2 regions of the Clostridioides sp. LIBA-6622 genome follow, and region 2 is predicted to be linked to the other one. Evidence: a T-box and tRNA genes for the amino acid it is inferred to sense, from the RefSeq annotation. Region 2 holds a T-box; the other holds one or more tRNA genes.

Region 1 (8,200 bases), 1.6 Mb from region 2:
CTATCGAGGTTAAAGGTACCCGTACCGCAAACCGACACAGGTGGGTGAGGAGAGTATCCTAAGGCCCGCGAGAGAACTGTTGTTAAGGAACTCGGCAAAATGACCCCGTAACTTAGGGATAAGGGGTGCCACCATCTGGTGGCCGCAGAGAATAGGCCCAAGCGACTGTTTACCAAAAACATAGGTTTCTGCTAAGTCGCAAGACGATGTATAGGAGCTGACGCCTGCCCGGTGCTGGAAGGTTAAGGGGATCTGTTAGAGCAATCGAAGCAGTGAACTTAAGCCCCAGTAAACGGCGGCCGTAACTATAACGGTCCTAAGGTAGCGAAATTCCTTGTCGGGTAAGTTCCGACCCGCACGAAAGGCGTAACGATTTGGGCACTGTCTCAACAACAGACTCGGTGAAATTGTAATTCCGGTGAAGATGCCGGATACCTGCGACAGGACGGAAAGACCCCATGGAGCTTTACTGTAGCTTGACATTGGGTCTTGGTACTACATGTACAGGATAGGTGGGAGGCTTTGAAACCAGGACGCCAGTTTTGGCGGAGCCATCCTTGGGATACCACCCTTGTAGTACTGGGACTCTAACCATAGGCCATGAATCTGGTCTTGGGACACTGTCAGGTGGGCAGTTTGACTGGGGCGGTCGCCTCCCAAAAGGTAACGGAGGCGCTCAAAGGTTCTCTCAGTACGGTCGGAAATCGTACGTAGAGTGTAAAGGCAAAAGAGAGCTTGATTGCAAGACATACAGGTCGAGCAAGGATGAAAATCGGACTTAGTGATCCGGTGGTTCTGCGTGGAAGGGCCATCGCTCAACGGATAAAAGCTACCCTGGGGATAACAGGCTTATCTCCCCCAAGAGTCCACATCGACGGGGAGGTTTGGCACCTCGATGTCGGCTCATCACATCCTGGGGCTGTAGTAGGTCCCAAGGGTTGGGCTGTTCGCCCATTAAAGTGGTACGCGAGCTGGGTTCAGAACGTCGTGAGACAGTTCGGTCCCTATCCGTCGCAGGCGTAGGAAATTTGAGAAGACCTGTCCTTAGTACGAGAGGACCGGGATGGACGTACCTCTGGTGTACCAGTTGTTCTGCCAAGGGCATGGCTGGGTAGCTATGTACGGAATGGATAAGCGCTGAAAGCATCTAAGCGCGAAGCCGACTTCAAGATAAGATTTCCCACCGCAAGGGTAAGACCCCAGAAAGACTATCTGGTTGATAGGTCGAAGGTGTAAGTGCAGCAATGTATTTAGCTTATCGATACTAATAGGTCGAGGACTTGACCAAATTATTTGATGTTCATTCAGTAAGATATATGTGCAGTTTTTAGAGTGTTAATTTTAAAAAATAAGTTTGCTGGTGTGGCTCAACGGTAGAGCAGCTGACTTGTAATCAGCAGGTTGTAGGTTCGATTCCTATCACCAGCTCCAGTAAAGACTATGTTTTTAACATAGTCTTTTTTTTATTGTCTAATATATATATTATTTTATAGTACATATTTTTAGTGATTTATGAGTTATTGATATAGAAAATAACACAGTCTAAAATAAGTATTTTAGACTGTGTCTAGAAGTTTTGAATGCAGAAGTTTTTTAATAAAAATATTTAAATATCTATTAAAAATGTCCTTAATTTGAAACTAATTTACCATGAATCACCATTCTAGCATCATCAAATTCATAAGTACAAGTAGAAAGTGTAACTATTTTATCATTACTACTTACCTTAATAGGTGATTTGTGTAAAGATTTAGAAGTAATGTCTTTTATATAATTTTGATAATCTGATTCACTGTTAAAACTTGTTTTTAAATAGTCATAATCTGATTCTACAATGTAAGCAGAAAATACATCATATAAAAACTCTTTTCCATTAATGAGAATTTTTATTTGATTATTTTCTTTAAAAAATGTTTCATCTTTGAACTTATTTAGATTATTAAACATAGTTTTATTTTTCATATTATGTCCATATATTATGACATTTTGGTTATCAAGAGATTTATTTCTATAATCCATAAATAATGTACCTGAAATAGACTCTTTTTTATAGAAATCTTTGTCTAGGTAATAAGAATTATCTTTAGATTGTACAACTGGATAATTTATATTTGTATTCTTAACAGAAAGCCAAAACTTAAAATCACTATTTATTTTTGATAAGTCCTCTTTTTTATCTTCTTTTTTTTGAAGTTCAGAGGATGTTTTAGTATCATGATTGTATTTAGTAAGTTTTGAGTATATATTAAATCCGCTGTAAATTATTACTAATATTAGTATAATGTTAATTATCATTTTATATGGTTTTTTCAATATTTCACCTCAAGTCAAAATAGTTTATATACTTATATTACACTATTTTTGAAGAAATTTAAATTTTTAGTATAATATGTCTTTGACATATTGAAAAATTTATGTTAACATAACTAAGTAAAATGAATATTAAGTAAGCCAGATAATCGCATGTAGTTTTACATGAGGAAAGTCGGAGCTCCGTAGAGCAGGGTGCTAGGTAACGCCTAGTGGGAGCGATCCTAAGGATAGTGCAACAGAAATAAACCGCCACTTTATGTGGTAAGGATGGAAAGGCGAGGTAAGAGCTCACCAGCGGCTAGGAGACTAGTTGGCTATGTAAACCCCACCTGGAGCAAGACCAAGATAGGAATGAAGAGTGCTGCTCGTACTCTCCGGTAGGTAGGTCGCTTGAGCTTATTGGTGACAATAAGCCTAGAAAGATGATTATCTAATACAGAACTCCGCTTATAGACTTGCTTAATTATTTTGATAGTCGAAACATCAGTTTAAACTGATGTTTTTTTATTTGTAAATTTGTCTAATTTACTTTTAAAATTTTGAGGAATATTGTAATATAAGTTAGTACAGATATTAAAAATGGTATAATATAAGGTAGATATAAAAAGAAAAAGTAAAATGATGTAAATAATATGATATGATATAAGATGTAGCAAATTTAATAGATAATTATTTAAATATCATAATCAAATTAGCAGTTTTGCACAATGTAAATATCACAATAAAATAATTGATTTAAGGAGTGAAGGTTTTGAGTGAAAATAATATAATAAGAAACACTGTTTTAAATGTCACAGCAAGTTTTTTAAAACAAGAGTCTAAGATAAATGAAAAATTAGATGGTGTTTTGGAAAAGAAATTTGAAAAAGTAGAATTTAATGAAGCAAAATATGCTGAGCTTTTAAAATTTAATATATTGTTTTATAAGACATTAGCAAGAAATACAGAACCACTTATTGGAAAATGGATAGTAGATAAGTACATACCTGAGATAGATGAGTTAGAAAAGGATTTAGAATTAACTACAGCTAAATGTAGAAAGTATGTAAATAAGGCGATGAAAGAAGGTTTAGACTCTCTAAAAGCCAATGATTTAAATAGTTTTTTAGCGTATGATAAAATGGAACTATCAGAGCGAAGAAGACGTTTAGAAAAGGATTATAAGGTTTTAAACTTATATAAAGACCTTCTTAATATATCACTTAGAAAAATAAGTTTAGAAAAGAAAGAATGTGGAAGTTTATTTCTTAAAAATCAGGCTGATGCAAAAAGAGAATTAAAAAGAGAGATTATATTCTGTGTAAATAAGATATTGGCTAGTAATAAAGATATAGTGTCTAAGAATATTGAAGAAAACAATGAACAAGACAAAGTGGAAATAAAAGCAACAGAAATTGAAGATTTACAATTAGGTAAAGATAATTCAGAAAATGATACATTATTAAATGAAGCTAAAAAATCAAACGTAGGACAAGAATTAAAAACAAATGATGTAGACTCAAAGTTTATGGACAAGTTAAATAGTTTAAATGATGAAAGTATATCTCAAACAATATACAATGAATATAAGAAGTTATGTGGATTAGAAGAACTTCATTCTGTTGAAGGATATGGCTTTGGCAAAGATGCTATTAAAGATTTTGCTTGTGCAACAATTGCATTGGAATTTTTAAAGAGAAGAAATAGAGACCTTATAGAAGGTGCAATGAGATTAACTATAATTGGAGAATTTGGTGCTGAAAATTTTAAGGAATTTGTAGACTATGTAATTAAAAACAAAACAGAAATTAGTGAAGATGTATGGAATGAAGCCAATAATCTGATAAAAGACAACTACAATGAATTAGAAAATCATGAGATTGCATCAAAAAGAACTAGAAAAAATAAAGATATCGACATTGAAGAATATATTTATATGATAAAAAATGCAGATAAAGATATTTGTTTTAGAAGTAGTATTTCTATAGAAGATGATGTTAAAGAAGAGACAAAAGAAGAAGTAGATAATCATGATGAAAATATAAGTAATGTTGTAGAAGAAAAAGAAAATATAGATAAAGAAGACAATATTGGCAAAGAAGATACAAATGAATCAGAAAATAAAAAGAGTAAAAAGAAAACTAAATTATTTGGATTCATGAAAAAAGAAAATAAAGAAGAAAAAATTGAAGAAGAGATTGAACAAGAAGAAATTAAGCAGGAAGAAACTAATTTAGATGATATTTCTTCTGATGTAACTTTAGATGAATCTATTGAAAACAATCAAGAAGAGTTAAAAGAAGTGAAGCAAGAAGAGTTAAAAGAAGTAAAAGAAGACCTAGAAGAAGAACGTAGTGTAAAAATAGAAAAACCAATAAATAATGATTTAGATGAAAAAGTATCTTTAAATAGTGAATCTAAAACTGAAAAAGTAAGTAAAGACTCAGAAGATGAAATAAAAGAAGAAAAATTAGAAAATGAAAAATCAGAAAATGAAAAGTCAGTAATAATACCTATTAATAAGAAAGAAAGAGGTAATAAAAAATCAAAACATTCTTCTAATAATAAACCTAAAGATAATAAGGTAGAAATGAAAAAGCAGGAATCAAATAAGGATGATTTTGTAGATGAAGAAGAAGTTGGTTCTAAGAAGAGTAGAGTAAAAGAAACTATTATAGCAGTAGTTATAGTAGCAATTGTTGGTGTGGGTTACTTCATAACGGTAGGTAATAACAAGAAAAATGAAAAAGCTGTTACTCCAAAAACATCAACTCAGCAACAAGCTAACAATAAACTAACTGAGGAAGAGAAAAAAGCAAAATCTGAAAAAGAGAAAAAGGAAGCAGAAGAAAAAGCAAAAGCTGAAAAAGAAGCAGAAGAGAAGGCGAAAGCTGAAAAGAAAGCAGCAGAAATGGAAGCCTATAAAGATGGTAAAGGTGTGTATTACACTGTTTACGCTGGTTCACTTAAAGTTGAAAAAACAGCAAAAGAAACAGCAAAAGAATATGAAGCTAAAGGTATCTCTTCAACAATAATTCAAGAAAATGGATACTATAAAATAAAAATAGGTGATTATTCTCAATATGGAGAAGCACAAGAAAAATGTAATGAGTTAGCTAAGAAATCTATTGATACATATATAGCGATGTATGATAAGTACTATGATTATAAATTAGAAGATTTGAAAGAATCAGCTCCTTCATTGAGTGCTGAAGAACTTAGACAAAAATATGATGATTTAAGAAGTGAGTTAAAAAATAAATCTGGATATCGTGAATATGTTAAACATTTAGATAAACTTTATGAAGAAATAGTTAAAGGTGCTTAGAATATTATAAAAAATAAGGAGAAATTATGTCTCAGAATAAAGAGTATTAAAAGATATTATTTATTTTGAGGCATTTTGTTCACCTTTAGATAATACTTATAATTTTGTTTAGGTGGTGAAGGTATGTTGAAATTAGGAGAAAAAATCATATATGAGCTTTCAGATGGCTTTGAGCTTAATGGTATCAGTAGATACTCAAAAGAATATAAAAAACTTCATATAACAAATTTAGGTAATATAATAATTAGCAAAGCGGATGAAGTTAATGATGATACAGGAGTAAAATATATATATAGTTTTTCAGACAATAAAGAAAAATTAGAAGCAGTTTTAGAGGGCTCTAATATAATTGTCCATGGAAATAACTTGCCTTTTTATATAAAAAGTGAAAATTCAAGTAAGAATGTTACAGCAAATCTAACTATGAAAATAACTGTGGATGAATATGATTTAATCTGCAAAAGTCAAAGAGAATTTATATTTTATTTAAAAGATAATATGACTATATTAAGTTTAGATGATAATAAGTTTTATATGGGTGGAATCAATAAAGATAATGAGAAGTTCATATTTATCAGTGGGAAAAATAGATTTGAAATAAACTTTGATGATATAGAAAGATATATTTTAGAAGATAAAAGAGTCTCTTTAAAGGGTTATTTTCATATGGAAAGAGAGGGAATTATAGTAAGAACTGTCTCTATATTTAATAACAATATAGAAAATGTAGTTCCATCTGATTTGAATGAAAAGGTTAGAGATAATAAAAAAATAGGAAACCTTCCTAAAGATTGTGACATAGTATTTTGTAAGATATCAGGCAATATAGATGGATTTGATTACAAAAATACAAATATGCTTTTAGTAAAATATCAAGACCAATTGATTTTTATAAACAAGAAGTCTAAAAAGACTATTGTAAAGTCAGCAAGAGATAATTGTTCAAAATTGAATTTTGGAGAAGATATTATATTATATGACAATAAAAATGTATTCAACTTACATATAAATGATAAAAATAAAGAGCTTATGCAAATAGATGATTTGAATGATATAGAAAATGAAATAGTAGGATATACATTAAAACATGCTCCATTTTTTATTCAAGAAGATTTTGATAGTCTGACTATTCTAAAGTCTTTTCAAAAAGAAATCATATCTATAAAAAATAGTGATGTAAAAGATATTGTAATTAATAAAGAGCTTGAAAGTGAAAATTCTAACTTTGTAGAGACAGAAATAAAATTTAATAATCAAAAAATAACTTTAAATCTAAGTAAAAATATGGTTCAAAAACTTATGCAAGATGTATTTATATACGCAAAACAACCTCTACTTAAAGATACTTCTGTTGAAGTATTATATAAAAACTGGTCTAAAGCTATGAATGATATGATAATATTTAATTTCTTTGGAAATATTTATTATATGAAATATGAGTTTGATAAGGTTCTAAAAAAAGAATTAAATGATGAAATAAGAATAGATGTTATAAATGAACTTTATAAGCAAGTACAAGAACAAAGAAACAATTTAGATTTATTATCAGCCTATATGCCAAGGATATTAGAAAATCAAGAAATAGAGTTATTTGAAAAATATAATGCTAAACTTGATATACAGGTATTTAAGCAGGTTAAAAACTTATTATTTGATTTATCATATAACATTAGTAGTTATTTAGATGAAGTTGAAAAAAGCTTAGATAACATTATATTTGTAATTTCAGGAGAAGATAAGAAGAAATATAATTATAGAATGTTAAAGGAAAGTGAAAGTGCAAGTCTTGATGTATTTTTAAAACAAGCTATATCAAGATTAAATCATTTGGTAGAAAATATGTATCCTTATTATGTGGATGAAACTAGTAGGGAAATGTTTAAGTTATTTGAAGTTTTATGGAAAAACTATAAAAATATCAATGACGATAGTATAAAAGAAATATTATTCGAAAGAATAACAAATACATATGTATTTAGACAATTGACATTAAATAATGGTACAAATGAAAGAAGAAAAGACATAATTGAAAAAATATATAATTCTGTTGATTATGAAGCCAATAAACTAGATGAAAATATGTTTTTCACAGGAGGAATAAAATATGTCAAGTAAATACAATGTTTGGAATTTTAACTATGAGTTTTTAGGATTAAACTCAGGCGATGAAAAAAATAATGAAGTTTATTATGAGATTGATTTAGATGAAATTTTAAATGAAAATTATATAGGTGAAGATATAGATGGAGATTTAGATGCTGATGGAAATAGTATTTTAGGAGAATTAATATCAGAAATGGATATAGATGAGGATGTAAGTGTTGATATGACATATCAAGAATTAGAAGTTGATTTAGAAGATTTAGATTCTTACTTGGATGATGATATAGATAGTGATATTAAAGGTATCTTAGATGAAATTTAGTATCTATATAAGTTTTAGATAAAATATAAACAATAATATATTAACTCATAAAATTAAAGGTAGATGAAATTTCATCTACCTTATATGGTCTTAAGGCATTAATTATTGGGATAATATAGAATTTGAAGAAAAAGTATAAATATGGTATATTAATT
Region 2 (8,200 bases):
TACATTTAAATATGTATCTTGTTGACCTGCAAAAGACATATCAGGCAAATCTTCTGTTGTTGCACTAGAACGCACAGCATAGAAATCATCTTCTCCAATGCTTTCTACAACCTCTTTTATATTTTGTTTTATACTATCTGAAAGTGACTTTCCTATGATTAAATTCCTTATACTACTTGTCAACTCCTGAACCTTTTCTAAGTCATCAATATCCACATTATCTAATTGTTTAAATAAATCATTATCTTTTAATGGCTCTATGAACTTGTAAAAGGCATCTGTTGTTATACAGAATCCTTCTGGTACAGGTAGGTTTTTCTTAGTCATTTTGCCAAGATTAAACCCCTTTCCACCAACTAAATTAAAACTATCTTTATTTATTTGATTAAAAAACAAAATATCTGTATTCATATTACACCTCCAAAGTTAACTATAGGCATCTCAAATTTATTTGCATAAACTAACTTTAACTAACTTTATTTAATTTTATATAGTCTATCTTTATTTACAATTATACATCTTTTATATGTATTTAAATTAATATACACATGCAAATATATTAATTTAAACATCTTTTATACATATCTAAATTAGCAGACATATGAATATATTATTTAAGCATCTTTTATACACCCTTAAATCAACAGACATATAAATACATTATTATAACCTACAAAAAAAATTAGAGGTACACTATCATAAAAATATGATTAACTGTACCTCTAATTATACTTATCTTTTTATAAGTTTAATTTCTACCTATCAACATATCGATTTAACTTATCTTATCTATTTAATATCTTAAATATTAGTTTTGAATAATACTTTCTCTTGATTCAATTTCTTTTGAAATACTAGCTATAAATTCATCTAATTTAATGCTACCTATTTCACCTTTATCTCTTGATCTAACAGAAACATTATTCTCCTCAACTTCTTTTTCACCTACTATTAACATGTATGGAACTTTTTCAAGCTGAGCTTCTCTTATCTTAAATCCAATTTTTTCAGCTCTGTCATCTAATTCAACTCTTATACCCTTATCAAATAACTCTTTCTTAACTTCATTTGCATAATCCATAAATTTATCAGATATAGGAAGTATCTTAACTTGAGTTGGAGATAACCAAACTGGGAATTTACCAGCATAATGTTCTATTAATATACCTATAAATCTTTCTATACTACCAAAAGCAACTCTATGAATCATAACTGGTCTATGTTTTTCACCATCTTGTCCGATATAAGTGTTATCAAATTGTCTTGGAAGTTGCATATCTAATTGGATAGTACCACATTGCCAAGTTCTTCCTAAACAGTCTTTTAGATGGAAGTCTATCTTAGGACCATAGAATGCACCATCACCTTCATTTATAGTATATGGTAGACCTAATTCTTCTAAAGCTTCTCTTAATCCATTTTCTGCTGCTTCCCACTCTTCTTCGCTTCCCATAGAATCTTCTGGTCTTGTAGATAACTCTAAGTTATATTCAAATCCAAAAGTTTTGTAGATACCATCTATTAGGTTAGCTACTCCTTTTATTTCATCCTTTATTTGTTCTGGTAACATGAATATATGTGAATCATCTTGAGTAAATGCTCTAACTCTCATTAACCCTTGTAATGCACCAGATAACTCATGTCTATGAACTCTACCAAGCTCTGCAACTCTCATTGGGAAATCTCTATATGAGTGTAGTTGAGAATTATAGTAAATTAATCCTCCAGGACAGTTCATAGGTTTTATAGCATAATCTTCATCATCTATTTTAACTGTATACATATTTTCTTTGTAATGATACCAGTGACCTGAAGTCTCCCATAATTTTCTATTTAATATAATTGGAGATTCTATTTCAATATATCCAGCTTTTCTGTGTATTTCTCTCCAGAATTTTAATAACTCATTTTTAAGTTCCATACCTTTCGGTAAGAACATAGGGAATCCAGGACCTTCTTCAGGTATCATAAATAAGCCTAATTCTTTACCTAATTTTCTATGGTCTCTCTTTTTAGCTTCTTCTAATAAATGTAAGTACTCTTCTAAATCTTTGTTTTTCTCAAAAGAAGTTCCATAGATTCTTTGAAGCATCTTATTTTTTTCGTCGCCACGCCAGTATGCACCTGCAACACTTTGTAATTTAACAGCTTTAACTTTTTTAGTAGATGGTAAATGTGGTCCTCTACATAAATCAGTAAAATCACCTTGCTTGTAGAAAGATATTATTTCACTTTCAGGTAAATCAGATATAAGTTCTACCTTATAGTCTTCTCCTTGTTCTTTCATAAGCTCTAAAGCTTCATTTCTAGGAAGTTCAAATCTTTCTATTTTTAAATCTTCTTTAGCTATTTTTTTCATTTCAGCTTCTATTTTTTCTAAATCTTCTGGAACTAATCTATGGTCTAAATCTATATCATAGTAGAATCCATTTTCTATACTTGGTCCTATAGCAAGTTTTGCTTCTGGGTAAAGTCTCTTTATAGCTTGAGCTAATATATGTGCTGATGTATGTCTAAAAACTTCTTTACCTTCTTTATCTTCAAACTTAAATAAATTTAAGTCACAATCAGTATCTATAATGTGGTCCATACCTACAACCTCTCCGTTCACAGATGCTGCTACCACATTTCTAGCTAATCCTTCACTAATGGATTTTGCTACATCCATAACAGAAATAGCACTTTCAAATTCTTTTATTGAGCCATCTTTTAAAGCAACTTTAATCATTGTTTTTTCCTCCTTATTGAAATAATTTTTAGATTTTTTGTAATAAAAAATCGCCCCAAATATGTTTGGGACGATATTAATTCGCGGTTCCACCCAAGTTGGTGTATACAAGTATATACAACCCTCTTGATGACTATAAGGTCGTCACCCGAGCACTTTCACATATAGTATAAATACAAATACTGCTAATAAACTCAGCTCCAAGGTAGTTTTCAAATAGACCTGTTACATGGGCTCTCAGCCATAGACCCAAATTCTCTGAGAATGGTTTCTACTCTACTCTTCCTCTTCAACACTATAATTTTTAATATATTTTCATTATAACAGATACTTATACATCAATCAACATTAATGTAATATAATAATTACCCATTATTTTTCATCTTAATCAACTCTAAATCAATATTCTAATATCTTTATATTAATTTAATCTTTTTATTTATAGTGATATTATAATATTTTCACCAATTTTAAATTTTTAAAATATATCTACATGCATGATAGATATGACTAGATAAATACTAAAATTAATTATTATTTAAGTTAATTTTTAGTTTTTGTATACTTAAATACAATAGCTAATTGTTGTATATTTAAATAAATATAGTAACTAATCCTTGAACTATACCTATTAAAAAACCTAAAACAAGACCTAAAAACTCTATATGCTTTAATTCTTTTTTAGCTATTTTTATTATTATATCTTCTAATTCATATAAATCTAGTTCATTAATCTTATCTTCGACCATTTTTTGTATATCTATACGTTCATTTGCTTTATTTATTATATTTTTACTCAATTCATCTATACTTTGTTTAACTTCAGACTCAATTATCTCTCCTAGATAGTCTTGTATCATGTTTTTTATGCCACTTGGTATAAATGAGACTTTCTCATGTATTATAATTTTCACCCTTGCTTTTATGTATCTTACAACTTCTTCCTTATCTTCGTCAGTAATGATATTTGCAAGTATTTCGTCCATAGAAAGAAATTCTTCTTGAATTATTTCTCCTACATTGGCTGCTATTTCTGCTCTTCTCTTTGGTATAAGTCCTACTATTTCTATATTAAAAATAGGTATTTTAATAGGCTCTATTGGTCTAAATATTAGTCTTATAGCAACTACATTTGTAACGTAACCTATAAATCCACCAATAACAGCTAATATCAGTATCCTAATTAAATTATCCATTATAAAATTTCTCCTTATCAATTGTATATTTTTCAGCTATATTACACTTAATCAGTAGATATTTTTTACAGTTAATAGCCTAGCTATATTATAGCTTTATATACAATTATAAGTCTTTTGTGTCGATTTAAAAAGAATTTTTTTAGTTTTATATCTTTAGTTTCTAACTCTCCATAATTATACTAACTTTATTTTCAAAGATTGCCTCTACAGTATCTATAATTTCTTTTGAGCAATTATTATTTAATAAATCTAATATTTCTATTTTTTTAGGACACAAAGTTAATAAGGTACTTATTAAAAAGTCCTCATAGTTTAAATTCTCTCTTATTACCATATTTATGATTTCTTCATCATCTATGCTGTCTATTTTATTTCCATTTTTATCGTATAGAATAAATGTATTGTCTTCCATTATATGAACTTTTAGCAAATCAATTTTCTCTTCTTGTGTATCTATAAAGTATTTTAAGACTCTTATAAACTCATCTTGGTCTTTCTTTATTAAATACTCCTCAACTGCAATATCACCTATAGCAGAAATATATTTCATAAATTCTCGCATCCTAAATCTAATAAAACCTTCAACATTTATAAAATCATTTTCCTCTATATAATTTCTCACCCTTGTAAATACTGTTTCTCTCATAAAAATCTCTTTTTTAGCAAATATGTTTAGTGAATATATGTATATATTATTTTTATCTTCAGGATATGTACGCCCATAGCATTTTAGAATGTATTCTTTTAAAAGTTTCTCTTTCATTATACTTATTATCATACTAGTTATTTCTGTTGATATTTCATCAATATTTAGAGCTCTTTGTTCAGTTTTAGTACCATTAAGTATTTTTTTATTTAATACTTCTTGCTTTGCAGAATCTATTACTACTTCTACAATGTCATTCGTATATATTAATCTATCGTTTACATTATTATTCCTCAAAAATTTCATAGAAGAAATATTATCCTTCTCAACCAAAGTTATCGCTCCTTTCTTGTCATGAGAGGAACTATAGAACCTATATCTAGTAAATTCTCACAGCTAAGTGTAACTATCTCCTTGTTTTTACTTTCTACAAAACTTTTTATACGTTCATAGTCAGGATGTTTTTTAACATCTCCACAAAAAGCTAGTTTATCCTTAGAAATTAACCCTGTACATCCACCTATAAATCCATAATTCATCTCAAATAAATTTATATGACCTTTTTCTATTAATAAACACTCTATTTCTGTATTCTTCATGCTTTTCCAAATACCTTTATCTGATGTTATTATAGATGTTTTATCTACTATACAGATTGAGCATTTAGAATAGCCCTGCTCTATATTTATCTTTTTAAGTTTATTATTTTCAATATAATCTAATATTACTTTGTCAGTGTACTTAAAGTTATGTATAGCATAGTCACCAACTATAGCAATATTGTAAGGTATATCATAAGGGTATCTATTTAATAAATTAGCTTCTCCCTTAATTATATTAAATTTATATCTACTTAATAACTCTTTGTATTGATTATATACATTCGGCGCAACAATTATATCTCCTTTTCCTAAATTACAAATACATATATCTGGGTGATATTTTATGCTTTCATATAATTCTTTACATTCTATTGTTTTTATTATCTCTATATTTCTTAATTTTAATTCATTTTCCATTAGATAACTAATTCTTTTGTCCACCAAAGCTAGACACAAATCGTCATCTAGTATAAATGGCTCTCTTGTAAATTCCATTTTTTACTCCTTTTTCTTTTTTTTGATAAATTTTTTATTTGAAATAAATAAAGTGTGTAGCAGAATTTTTCTGCTAACACACCTATTATTAGACTTTTCTATAATTAATTTACACCTAAAAAGTGTATTTTTAGAAACTCTTAAAACAATAATTAATATGTATCTTTAACTTTGTTATACTCTTTTTTTATGTACTCTAAAACATCTGGTGGTATATTTCTACTACTCTTTGGAGTCAATCCTATTTCTCCATCTTTTATTTTAAATTCCATTACTTTACTTCCATGAAAACCATCTTTTATAACATTCTTTATTAATTCATAGACTGGTTGTTCCACATCTTTTATAATTGAACTTATTACATTGTTTGGTGCCATATCGTATTGGTCTTTATTAATAGCTATAACTTTACCACCATTTTCTCTTGCTACCTGAATAGCTCTTTTACTATCATCTTCTGTAGCTGAGAATACGACATCTCTATCAGAATCTCTCATTTCTTTTGCAATAGTTCTAGCTGATTCAGGATTTTCAAATACATTTGAATATTTAACTAATAGCTCAGCATTTTTATTTGAAGTTTTGATACCTTTCCTAAATCCAGATTCATACTTGTCTCTACTAGACCCTTCAATCCCTCCTATAAAACCTACTTTACCAGTATCAGTCATTTTACCTGCAATAAGACCTGCCAAATATCCAGTAGAATTATCTTGAAATGATACTGAAACTACATTAGCAGGTTGAACTTTATAGGCATAGTCAACTATTGCAAACTGTTGTTTTGGATATTTGGTAGCATCTTCTTTAATTAACTCTGCAAATCTAGCTCCGACTGCTATTATCAAATCTGGTTCAGATTTATGTAGTTTTTCTATACTTTCTTTAAAATTCTTAGAAGTCTTTGGTTTTTCAAGTTTTATTCTAATATCAAAATCTTTATCAGCTCTTTTTAGAGCTGATAGTACATTATTATTATATGATTCATTATTTAAGTTTTCAGTGTCTAATAATACGCCAACAGTCTTTCTCACATAAGAATCATCCTCTTTTATATCTTCTTCTTCATTGTTACTTTTGTTATTTGATTTATCTTTATTTCCTTTATCTTTATTTGATGAGGTTGACACACTTTTAGACTCACTCTGTTTAGATTTAGCACTATTTATATTAGAATTACCTTTATTTACTTTATCAAATCCAAAATCAAAGTTACATATAGCTAATATAAAAATTGTAAACACTACAACAAAGCAGAGCATCAATAGCCTTTTTATTTTCACAAAATTCACTCCCTGATATAGAACATGAAGTCTCTATAGATTATTTATTGTTCTTATTAACATATTCTAACACATCTGGAGGAACATTTTGAGAGCTATTTGGAGCAAGTCCAGTACTTCCAGACTTAACTGTATTTTCTATAACTTCTCCACCTTTATAATTTTCCTTTACAAAACTATGTATCAGATTATAAATTGGATTTTCAAAATCTTTTACAATAGAGCTTATAACATTTTCTGGAGCCAAATCATGTTGGTCTTTATTAGTAGCTATAACTTTTTTATTTTTTGCTCTAACTGCATTTATTATAGCTTTTGAATCGTCTTCAGTAGTAGAGAAAATAACATCTACTCCATTATCCATCATTTTTTTGGCTATAGATTCAGCTGATTTACTATCTTTAAAAACATCTGCATACTCAACCGAAACATTTTTTATACTGCTATTAGAAGATTTAATACCTTCTTTAAAACCTGCTTCAAATTTATCTCTACTAGAGCCCTTTGTTCCACCAATAAAACCAACCTTATCACTTTCAGTCATCTTTCCAGCAATTAATCCAGCCAAATATCCAGATTTGTTATCTTCATAAGAAATTGAAGTTATATTAGAAGGTTGCTTGTCATATTCATAGTCTACAATTGCAAATTGTTGCTTTGGATATTTATTAGCTATCTTCTCCAATGGTTTTGCAAACCTAGCTCCTACAGCTATAATTAAATCTTGATTGTCATTACATAAAATATCTATACTATTAGAGAAAGTTGATGAATCGTCTGATTCCACTTTATTTGTATCTATATTAAGTTTCTTTTTAGCATTGTTTAATGCCAATAAAGCAGCATTATTCATAACTTCATTGTTTGTTCCTTCAATATCCAATATCATAGATATAGATTTTTTAGAATTATTTTTGTCAGTTATATTGTTTTTATTATCTTTGTTAGAGCTAGAATTATTACTAGGATTATTGCTACATCCAACCAACATCCCAGCTGTCATTGCTACTGTTAATATCAATATTAATACTCTTTTTAAACGCATCAAATTTCACTCCTTATACCTTCATGACATTTTTATATCCTATTTACAAATCTTTTATATATAATTTACATTCATGTTTTAAACTCTTTACAATAAATCTTACTATAAAAAAGTGTGCAATAGATTCTTATCTATTTACACACTTCCCTAAAAACTAAATCTAATATATCAATGCTTAATTTTCTCTAAACAAGTCCAATTT

Evidence for each region. The T-box of region 2 lies ahead of thrS (threonine--tRNA ligase). A T-box ahead of a tRNA ligase gene usually reads a tRNA of that ligase, here a tRNA-Thr.
Region 1: it encodes a tRNA-Thr, which carries the amino acid that the T-box ahead of thrS (threonine--tRNA ligase) is inferred to sense. The anticodon was not compared.

What each region holds. Positions count from the first base shown of each region.
Region 1 covers NZ_CP196998.1:3,107,461-3,115,660, reverse strand. The annotation lists rRNA gene ACTG47_RS14750 (23S ribosomal RNA) at 1-1,288, shown strand, start outside; tRNA gene ACTG47_RS14745 (tRNA-Thr) at 1,357-1,431, shown strand; gene srtB (class B sortase) at 1,630-2,313, opposite strand; RNA gene rnpB (RNase P RNA component class A) at 2,444-2,779, shown strand; gene ACTG47_RS14730 (SPOR domain-containing protein) at 3,056-5,620, shown strand; gene ACTG47_RS14725 (hypothetical protein) at 5,744-7,735, shown strand; gene ACTG47_RS14720 (hypothetical protein) at 7,725-8,045, shown strand.
Region 2 covers NZ_CP196998.1:588,623-596,822, reverse strand. The annotation lists gene ACTG47_RS03060 (phosphoenolpyruvate synthase) at 1-411, opposite strand, end outside; gene thrS (threonine--tRNA ligase) at 809-2,728, opposite strand; T-box leader at 2,792-3,030, opposite strand; gene ACTG47_RS03050 (DUF445 domain-containing protein) at 3,322-3,924, opposite strand; gene ACTG47_RS03045 (putative sporulation protein YtxC) at 4,088-4,906, opposite strand; gene ACTG47_RS03040 (DUF6873 family GME fold protein) at 4,909-5,670, opposite strand; gene ACTG47_RS03035 (BMP family ABC transporter substrate-binding protein) at 5,823-6,953, opposite strand; gene ACTG47_RS03030 (BMP family ABC transporter substrate-binding protein) at 6,994-7,998, opposite strand.